Regions from separate parts of the Desulfovibrio sp. Huiquan2017 genome, predicted to be linked through region 2. Evidence: riboswitches for the same ligand, from Rfam matches in the RefSeq annotation. Region 2 holds a riboswitch; each other region holds the start of a gene.
What was found. A riboswitch is a leader RNA that binds a small molecule or an ion and turns the genes downstream of it on or off. The one in region 2 is predicted to bind cobalamin.
Positions count from the first base shown of each region.

Region 1 (2,916 bases), on a different contig from region 2:
GGGATAGGACCCAATGGTCGTGGTCGGGAACAGCGGGAGATCGAGCAGGCCCCGCTGCACGGCGGCCCGCTCGGCAAAGGGCGAGGCGCGATCATACATGTCAGGCGTGACCGCTACCGCGCGTTCCCGCACCCGCGCGTCCCTCACGTCGCGGTGCGCCCCCCGGGCCAACAGGGAGGCCTTGTTCTCGATGAACAGGTCGGGCTTGTCGCCGGTAGAGGAAGCCTGCTTCAGGACCGCGATCTCCGCGCACTTCTGTACGGCGAAGGCCATCCACTGCTTCAGTTCCGGGTCCAGCGCGGTCTCGCCTTCAACGTCCATGGGGGAATGGAGCAAAGAGCAGCTCGAACCGATCATGATCTGAGCAGGCTTTGTCCGCTGGCAGGCTGCGTTCACTTTTCGCAGGGCGGTCTCCAACTCGGTCTTCCAGACGTTGCGTCCGTCCACCAGCCCCAGGGAGAGGGTCAGATGCGACGGCAGCTTGTCGAGGATCTCACCGAGTTGGCCGGGCCCCCGGACCAGGTCCACGTGCATCCCGTTCACCGGCAGGGACAAGGCCAGATCGAGGTTGTCACCCAGGGTGCCAAAATACGTGGCTAGCAGCAGGCGCGAACTGACGGCGGCCGCCCTGAGGCGGGAGTAGGCCGCGCCAAACGCCCGCTTCGCCTCCTCCGAAAGATCGGTGCACAGGATCGGCTCGTCCAACTGAATCCAGGTGCAGGTCCCGTCGAGTTCGGCGATGATCCGGCAATAGGCCTCAACCAGCCCGTCGAGGTGAGCCCACCGGTTGCAACCGCCGGTTTCCTTGGCCAGCATGAGGAAGGTGATAGGGCCGACCAGAACCGGTTTGGGGGAATGCCCCAGTTTGCGGGCAGACTCGACGGCGTCGAACAGCCTTGAGCCGGTCTTGGCAAAGGTCGTGTCAGGGGCCAGCTCCGGGACGATGTAGTGGTAGTTGGTGTCGAACCACTTGGTCATTTCCATGGCCGGGATGCCCTTTTCGGCATTGCCCCTTGCCATGTTGAAATACGTGGTCAAATCGATTTCGCCTCCGGACCAGCCGAAACGCGGCGGGACCGCGCCCAGCATGGCCACAGTGTCGAGGACGTGGTCGTACAGGGAAAAGTCGCCGACCGGGACGAGGTCGAGCCCGGCATCGGCCTGGATGGCCCAGTGACGATCCCTGAGCCCGTCGGCGGTGGCGACCAGTTCGGTCTCCCCGATCTCGCCCCGCCAGAATTGTTCCAGGGCCCATTTCAGTTCCCTGTTTGCCCCCATGCGGGGAAAACCCAAAACGTGCGCGTGCATGTCTACTCCATGGTTGAGAGTGAAAGACAAGGAGCGCATCCCGGCAACGGGCGATGAGCCGAAACGACATCATGCCGTCCTCTTTGCTCTGCAACACCAGCCCGCTCGCGAGTCCGTTCGCGCTCCGGCAAGACGTCTTCTGGCTTCCGGCCCCATCATGTTGAATCCCTTCCCGAATCCGGTGGTCATCAACGGGTATTGCCGGTTACAGCGGCGCGTCCGCAGCGGCTTCTCACCGCTTTCCGTTTCTTGCCAAATCCATATATCAAGATATTTTGATATATACTCTTGCCGGGCTTTGCAAACCTTTTCCCGCCTCGTCAGAGAAAACACGAACGGACGATCTCCGATTGCCCATATCTTTTGCCCGTCAACCACAAGACGTTCGCATTGCACCTACCCGATACACCGCGTTCCCCCCCTTGGCGCCCCTGTCATCGACTCGAACACAGCCTTCCGCCTGGTTTTTCAGACTTTCAAGCTGTACCCGGGACATTGAAGCCTCATTATGAACGCCAAGAAAAACACGCGCTCACTGTGCGACAAAATCTGTTGCCGCCAGGGCCTCCCTTTCGCTCGCCCCTATTCCCGTCAGGTCCCTGTTCGGCTGTGGGGCAAGGCCAACCACGGCTCAAGGCTCACTCGCATCCCCCTTGTCCCGGAGCGCGGCGAGTCGGAGATCAATCCACTATTTTTTCGTGACATTGATAGTAACTTTCAATATCAAGCAGAAGGCACGGCGGTTCGATACGGCTGATTCATAAGTGGAACCGTTAATTGTGAAAAGAATGTCTCCAACAGCCCGGCGCAGATATTCGTTATCAGAATCATGATTTGTGTATTTCAGACGCTACGCATAACCCACTGGTACAGCCATGACCGAAACAATCGAAATACGCCACGCCATCCCCGGCCGTATCCGCTACAGGATCAACGGACTACGACGCAACCAGGACCTGGCCCGGCAAATGACGGACAGCCTGCTCCGGCTCGATTTCATCGAGACGGTCAGGCCGAACCTCAAGTGCGCGAGCCTGGTGGTCTCGTTCACGCCCGACGAAACGCTGCCGCTCCGGATCTTGGACGCCCTCCGCGAAGTCCTGGGGATCACCCCAGCCCTGCGCGAACTGCCTATGGCCGGGGTGCCGGACTGCGCCTCCCCGCTCTGCGAATGCCGGGCCTGCCAGGCTACCCGCACCGGCTGCAATCCGGTCAAGGGAGCGTTCAGACGATTCGCCGTCATCAGCACGGTTATGGGTGTGGTGGGCGTGCGCTCGCTCCTTTTCGGCTTCTCCGTGACCCAGACCGCCTTCAGCCCGCTGGGACTGATCGCGGTGGGATTCTCCCTGCCCCTGTTCAAACAGGCATGGGAGCAGATCCGCTCCAAAAGGTTCACCCTCGAAGCATTCCTGGGCGTGAGCTGCGTGGCCGCCGTGGCTGCGGGCGAGGCCCTGACCGCCTTCGAGGTGCTCTGGATCAACTCCGGAGCCGAACTGATCAAGGCGTGGATCACCGAACGCTCGCGCAAATCCATCAGCCGCATTCTTTCCGTCTCTTCGCACCACACCTTCGTGCTGGTGGACGGCATTGAAGTGGAGAAGGAGGTCT
Region 1 is NZ_JAFMPN010000016.1:16,644-19,559, forward strand. Features, by position in the region: gene metE (5-methyltetrahydropteroyltriglutamate--homocysteine S-methyltransferase) at 1-1,308, opposite strand, end outside; cobalamin riboswitch at 1,426-1,611, opposite strand; gene J0909_RS14295 (heavy metal translocating P-type ATPase) at 2,184-2,916, shown strand, end outside.
Region 1: linked by a shared signal. The riboswitch ahead of metE (5-methyltetrahydropteroyltriglutamate--homocysteine S-methyltransferase) and the one ahead of J0909_RS07555 (5-methyltetrahydropteroyltriglutamate--homocysteine S-methyltransferase) in region 2 are both predicted to bind cobalamin.

Region 2 (2,916 bases):
CCACTTGCTGGTCGCGGATGTGCCGCAGGGGGGCGAAGTCCCCGGCGCGGTCCGTGTCGTATTCGAGGAAGAAGCCGTCCAGGCGCCCGTTGGCGAACAGTTGCGGGGCCACCGGCTCGTATCCGCCGCTGGAAAACCAAGTGGAGCGGTAGTTGCCCCGGCAGATGTGCATGGTCACCGTCATGTCGGCCGGGCGTTCGGCTATGGCCGCGTTGAGGATGTCCACATATCGTTCGGCCAGCCCGTCGGGGTCTATGCCCCGTTCTCGCATGGCCGCCCGTTGTTCGACGGAGCAGAGGGCTCCCCAACTGGTATCGTCCAATTGCAGGTAGCGGCATCCCGCGTTGTAAAAGGCGGCCACGGCGTCGCGGTACGCCTGGACGATGCCCTCGGTGAAGGCGTTCTCCGTGGGGTAAAAGGCGGGCCGGGCGAACCGCTCGTCCCGGACGGCCAGCACGAAGTGAAGCATGGCCGGGGAGGGGATGGTCATCTTGGCCGTGTGGGTTCCGGCGCAATCCCGCAGGAAGGCGAAATGTTCCAGCATGGGGTGGGCGCCGAACCGGATTTCATCCACCAACTCCACGCTCTCCGCCCGGGTGTGGACGTCGTGGAAGGCGAACCCCGTGCTGGTCGTCTTTTTCCGCAGGCCGTCCAGCCCGGCGAAGAAGTCCAGATGCCACCAACTGCGGCGGAATTCGCCGTCCGTGACGGCCCGCAGGCCGCAGGCCTTTTGTTTCTCCACCAGGTCCCGGATGGCCGCGTCCTCCGCGGCGCGCAGGTCGTCTTCGGATATTTCCCCGGCCTGCAGGCGCAGACGGGCGGTCCTGACGGATTCCGGGCGCAGGAAACTGCCGACGTGGTCCGCCCGGAACGGGGGCAGATCGCGGGTCGTGGCGGATGCGAATGTTTTGGTCATGGTCTTTTCCTTTTTGTCTTGAGTTGTCGGACATGGACCCCGATTGCGTGCCGATCCTTGCGGACGGCGGCATGCCGGGGCGGCATCAGGGTAAGCCGCAAGACGGGAACGGGCTTCCGCGCGTCGGGGGCGGAAGCTGACGGATGGTTTTCATCGACTTTTTCGGGGACCGCCCATACACGGAGCCGCCCCTTCCGCCGACCTCGCGTCGGCTGTCGTGACAAGACGTCTCCTGACTCCCGGCCCGTGCGGGCCTCGCCTTCCCGCCTCGTGGGCAGTGGCTTCGGCCGGGCAATATCGGTTACAGTGGCGTGTCCGCAGCGGATTCTCACCGCTTTCCGTTTCTTGTCTTACTATATCTATATATATTGATATAGTGAAGCGCAAAGACTGTCAAGGGGGCCGTTCGTGCCTATTGACGGGCGTCATCCAAAAAATAAGGGCCGATCGGAATTTCCGGTCGGCCCTTATTCTTTGGATGAGTCGGTGCGCACTACGCATCCCCCAAGTCGGTGGAGACGGCTTGAACGATGTCGCCTCGAGTGTTGTATGTGCCCGTGGACTCGACCTTGACGAGTTCGCGGGCCACCTCGGGATTCTCCAGCACCTCGCGCTGGAGACGAACCTTGCGAATTGACTTGATCTGTTCGGACAGATTCGGGCCCTGGGTTTCCAAACCGGCAATTTCCATGATTCGTACCTCCTTCCATGGAGCATTGAACATATTTCTTGCCGCTTTTATCGGTGAATATTGGGAAACCTTTAGGGCTTTGAGCGGTCCGCGCGGCTGGCGCTCACCTAACAATTTTATCTTGTTGACTTTTTTCATATAAAGAAATGCAAATATTTATCGATGGTAGAATCGTCGTTGTCGCTTCGGCTACTTGGTTTCCCGGGCGTAGACCTCGTCGAGGATGGCCTTGCCGCCCGCTTCGAGCACCCGCCCGGCCAGGATCATGCCCAGGTCCCAGGCGTGGCGAACGTTGCCTTCGACCGTGCGACGGATGGGCGTGGAGCCGTCCACCTCCGCGACGTAGCCGGTCAGCTGGAGGGTCTCGCCTTCAATCTCGGACCAGGCCGCGATGGGCACCTGGCAGCCTCCGTCCAGCCCGGTCAGGAAGCCCCGTTCGGCCAGGACCTGATAGCGGGTGGGAGCGTGGTCCAGGAAGGCGAGCAGGCCGCGCACCTCATCATCGGCCGAGCGGAACTCGATGCCGAGCGCGCCTTGGGCCACGGCGGGCAGAAACTCCGGCGGCCCCAGGATTTCCTGCTTGGGCGCGGACATGCCCAGCCGCTTGAGCCCGGCGGTGGCCAGGACGATGGCGTCGTAATCGCCGTTCAACAGCTTGTTCAGCCGGGTGTCCAGATTGCCGCGCAGGGTTTCGATCTTGAGGTCCGGGCGCAGGGCGCAGAGCTGGGACTGGCGGCGCAGGCTCGAAGTGCCGACCACCGCGCCTTGGGGCAGCCCCTTGAGGCCGTCGTACTTGACCGAGAGCAGGGAGTCGGTGGGTTCCTCGCGTTCGGGGATGATGCCGACTTCCAGGCCTTCGGGCAGTTCGGTGGGCACGTCCTTCATGGAATGGACCGCCAACTGGGCGCGGTCGTCGAGCAGCGCCTCCTCGATCTCCTTGACGAAGAGTCCTTTGCCGCCGACTTTGGCCAGCGGCACGTCCAGAATCTTGTCTCCTCTGGTCTTGATCTTGAGCAGGTCCACGGACAGACCGGGGTGTTCGGCCTCAAGCCGGTCCTTGATGTGGTTGGCCTGCCACAGGGCCAGGGCGGAGCCTCGGGTGGCGATGGTGAGCTTTTTCATGCTGTATGTAACCTTGATCTGTGAAAGGAGAACGCTAGCCGCAACTGGAGCAGTTGCCGCCGGAGCAACCCGCGCAGCCGGATGAGGGCGCGCTGGGCGCGGCCGGGCCGGAGTCGCCCCCGGTGTCGGGTCGGAAACCGCCAACCTTGGAGCGAACGGCGCTCATGAGCTTGCCGGTGTCGGTGGA
Region 2 is NZ_JAFMPN010000007.1:161,062-163,977, reverse strand. Features, by position in the region: gene J0909_RS07555 (5-methyltetrahydropteroyltriglutamate--homocysteine S-methyltransferase) at 1-916, opposite strand, end outside; cobalamin riboswitch at 1,124-1,284, opposite strand; gene J0909_RS07550 (hypothetical protein) at 1,410-1,607, opposite strand; gene hemC (hydroxymethylbilane synthase) at 1,797-2,729, opposite strand; gene J0909_RS07540 (FmdB family zinc ribbon protein) at 2,764-2,916, opposite strand, start outside.

Region 3 (2,916 bases), on a different contig from region 2:
AAGACCGCGCCCGCCATGGCCAGGCCGAAGCCCACGGCCAGACAAGTCAGGATGCGCGGCACTCGGACGTCGAGGAGGATGCCCGCCGTGGTCGAGTTCAGGGCGTCCGCCGCCCCCCGCAATCCGCTTGCCAGGCCGTGCAGGACCTCGCTCGGCGGGATGTGGATGACCCCCAGGGCGCAGGCGGCCAGGGCCAGCCCGGCCAGCGTGGCGGCGAGCAGCCCGACGATCAGACCATTGCGCAATGGAGTGCGGGAGGCGGCGTGGATCATACGGTTATTTCACGCCCGGGCGCGGGGCCATGGCGTCCTTGACGTGGGCCACGTACAGTTCGGCCCAGGCGTCGAGCATGCCCAGGCCGGTCAGGTCCGGGGTGACCTTGTATCCGGCCTTGGTGAGCTGGACCTTCCACGAGTCGTCCTCGTCGCCGGCCATGTCGTTGGAGGCATGGTCGCCGGCCACGATCATGAACGGCTTGAGCAGGATGTTCTTCTTGCCCGAATGCTTGAGCGCCACGGCCATGTCGGAGAAGGCGGGGAACCCTTCGACACAGCCGATGTAGATCGGGTAGTCGTAGGTTTCGCGCATGACCTTCTGGAATTCCGAGTAGATGCCGGTGGAGAAGTAGTCGTTGCCGTGGCCCATGTAGACCAGGGCGGCGTCCATCTTGCGGGCACGGTCCACATCGGCTTTCAAGGTCTTGGCCGCAGTGGCCAGATCCTCTGTATAGGGATGAGCCTCGCCGGGCATGCCCAGAGCCGGGCGGCCCAGAGCCAGCCGGACAAAGGGCGCATGGCGCGGCTTCAGGGTGCGAATGGACCTGAGAGAGCCGACCAGGGTGATCAGGTCGTGGAACTCCTCGCCCGCGAAGACATGCAGGGACTGCACGGTGATGTCGCGGTAGCCGTCGTTCTGGAGGTCCGCGATGGTCGCCAGGGGGTGCTTGACGTACAGGACTTCCTCGGGGATGTCGGCGTGCGCCTTTTTCCAGGCCGCGTCGTTCTGGCGCTCCTGCCATATCTTGCGGATGATGTTGGAGGTGAAGGCCAGCCGCACAGGCACGCCGGGGTTGGCCTGTTCCACTTTGGCCTTGATGTTCAGGATGGATTTGACCGCTTCGGGATAGGAAGTGCCGAAGGCGGCCAGGACCACGGCCTGTTTGGCCGGGCCTTCGTCGTGGTGCCCGGCCTGGGCCGGGACGGCCAGGAGCAGGGCGAGCAGCAGGAAGACGGCGTTTCTGACGAACGTCATGATGTTCTCCGATAAAGGGCGGGTGGGGAAAGAAAATCCCCTTCCTCTTCGAATTTAGAGGAAGGGGATCCGTATTTTCCCTTCTATACCTCAGCGGCAAGCCCACGTACCACCGCGGCAAGTCCATGTGATCGCTCCAGGCAGGTCTTCCGGCTGGTCCCTCCCGTTTCCGCCTTCCCGGGGCAAGCCCCAGTGGCATGTGTGGAAATGGTTCGGCAGAACGTCACGGCGGCGGGTCCGCTCCCGATTCGCACGGGATTCCCTATTGAGTCCGAGGACACCTGAAGATTGTGAACTATGCTCCGGAGGGCGTTTATGTCAAGGACGACCGTGCGTTCCTGGTGATACGTTCCTGGAACTGCTGGATCATCTCCTCGGCGTCGATGACCAGGGCGTCGGATTCGCCCATCATACCGTAACCCAGGATGGGTATGTTGAAGATTTCCTGGACCGGGACGGTGAAGCCGGTGATGACCACCTGTTGCTGCCTGAGGACCTCATCCACCAGGATGGCGCCCTTGTAGTCGCCTACTCGGACCACGATGGCTTGGGCCATCTCGATGTTGTCGATCTCCGGGGTTAGCTCAAGGAGGTCGGCCAACCGGAGCAGGGAATGAATCTCGCCGCGCACGTCCACGGTTTCACGGCCGTCCGGCAGTTCGACCACGTCGTTGCGCCGGGGCATGTAAATCTCGACCACGTCGCGGCTGGGCATGATGAAGGTGTCGCCGCCGACCTTGCAGACCAGGGCGTCCACGATGCCTTCGTTGGCCGAGCGGTCCAGCGGAATGGAAATGGTGAAGGCCGCGCCCTTGCCCAGCTCGCTTTGGATGGACACCTCGCCGTCCAGGGCGACCTTGATGGCGTTGACCACGGCGTCCATGCCCACGCCGCGCCCGGACACGTCGGTGATCTTTTCGGCGGTGGAAAAGCCGCTCTGGAGTACGAACTGGAGGATCTCCTCGGTTTTGTATTCCTTGTCCGGATCGGCCAACCCTTTTTCCAGGGCCTTGGCCAGGATGCGGTCGGGATCCAGGCCGCGCCCGTCGTCGGCCACCTGGATGAAGGCGCTGTCGCCCTTGCGCCAGGCGGACAGGGTCACGGTGCCGGACTCGGATTTGCCCGCGGCCTTGCGCCCCGCGGGATCTTCCAGCCCGTGGTCCACGGCGTTCCGGAGCAGGTGGACCAGAGGTTCGTTCAGGGACTCGACGATGGTCTTGTCCAGGGCCAGGTCGTCTCCCTTGACTTCGAAGTCGAGCTTCTTGCCGATCTTCTGGGACAGGCTCTTGACCAGCCGGTGCATGGGCATGAAAATTTGCTTGAGGGGCACCAGGCGGATGGCGTTGACCTCCTGCTGGAGGCGGGTGATGACGTTGTCCAACTCGCGCAGGCTGGAGGCCATCTGCGTCATGCTGGTGGCTCCTCCCTGGGCGATGACCGCGTAGGTGACCATGAGCTTGCCCACCAGTTCGATGACCCGGTCGAGGCGGTCCGTGGCCACGCGGATGGAGGAAATGGCCGTGGTCGAACCCTTGGCGTCGGGTTTGTTGTCGGACTTTGCGGCCAGGGCGGGCGTTGCGGGCGCCTTCTCCTCCTCTTCTGCTTCGGTCGCTTCGGCCTCGGCGGTGGGCGGTTCTTCGAAGGCCTTGGCCGCATCCTCCTCGG
Region 3 is NZ_JAFMPN010000019.1:78,395-81,310, forward strand. Features, by position in the region: gene J0909_RS16015 (FecCD family ABC transporter permease) at 1-272, opposite strand, end outside; gene J0909_RS16020 (sirohydrochlorin cobaltochelatase) at 277-1,251, opposite strand; cobalamin riboswitch at 1,374-1,551, opposite strand; gene J0909_RS16025 (chemotaxis protein CheA) at 1,565-2,916, opposite strand, start outside.
Region 3: linked by a shared signal. The riboswitch ahead of J0909_RS16020 (sirohydrochlorin cobaltochelatase) and the one ahead of J0909_RS07555 (5-methyltetrahydropteroyltriglutamate--homocysteine S-methyltransferase) in region 2 are both predicted to bind cobalamin.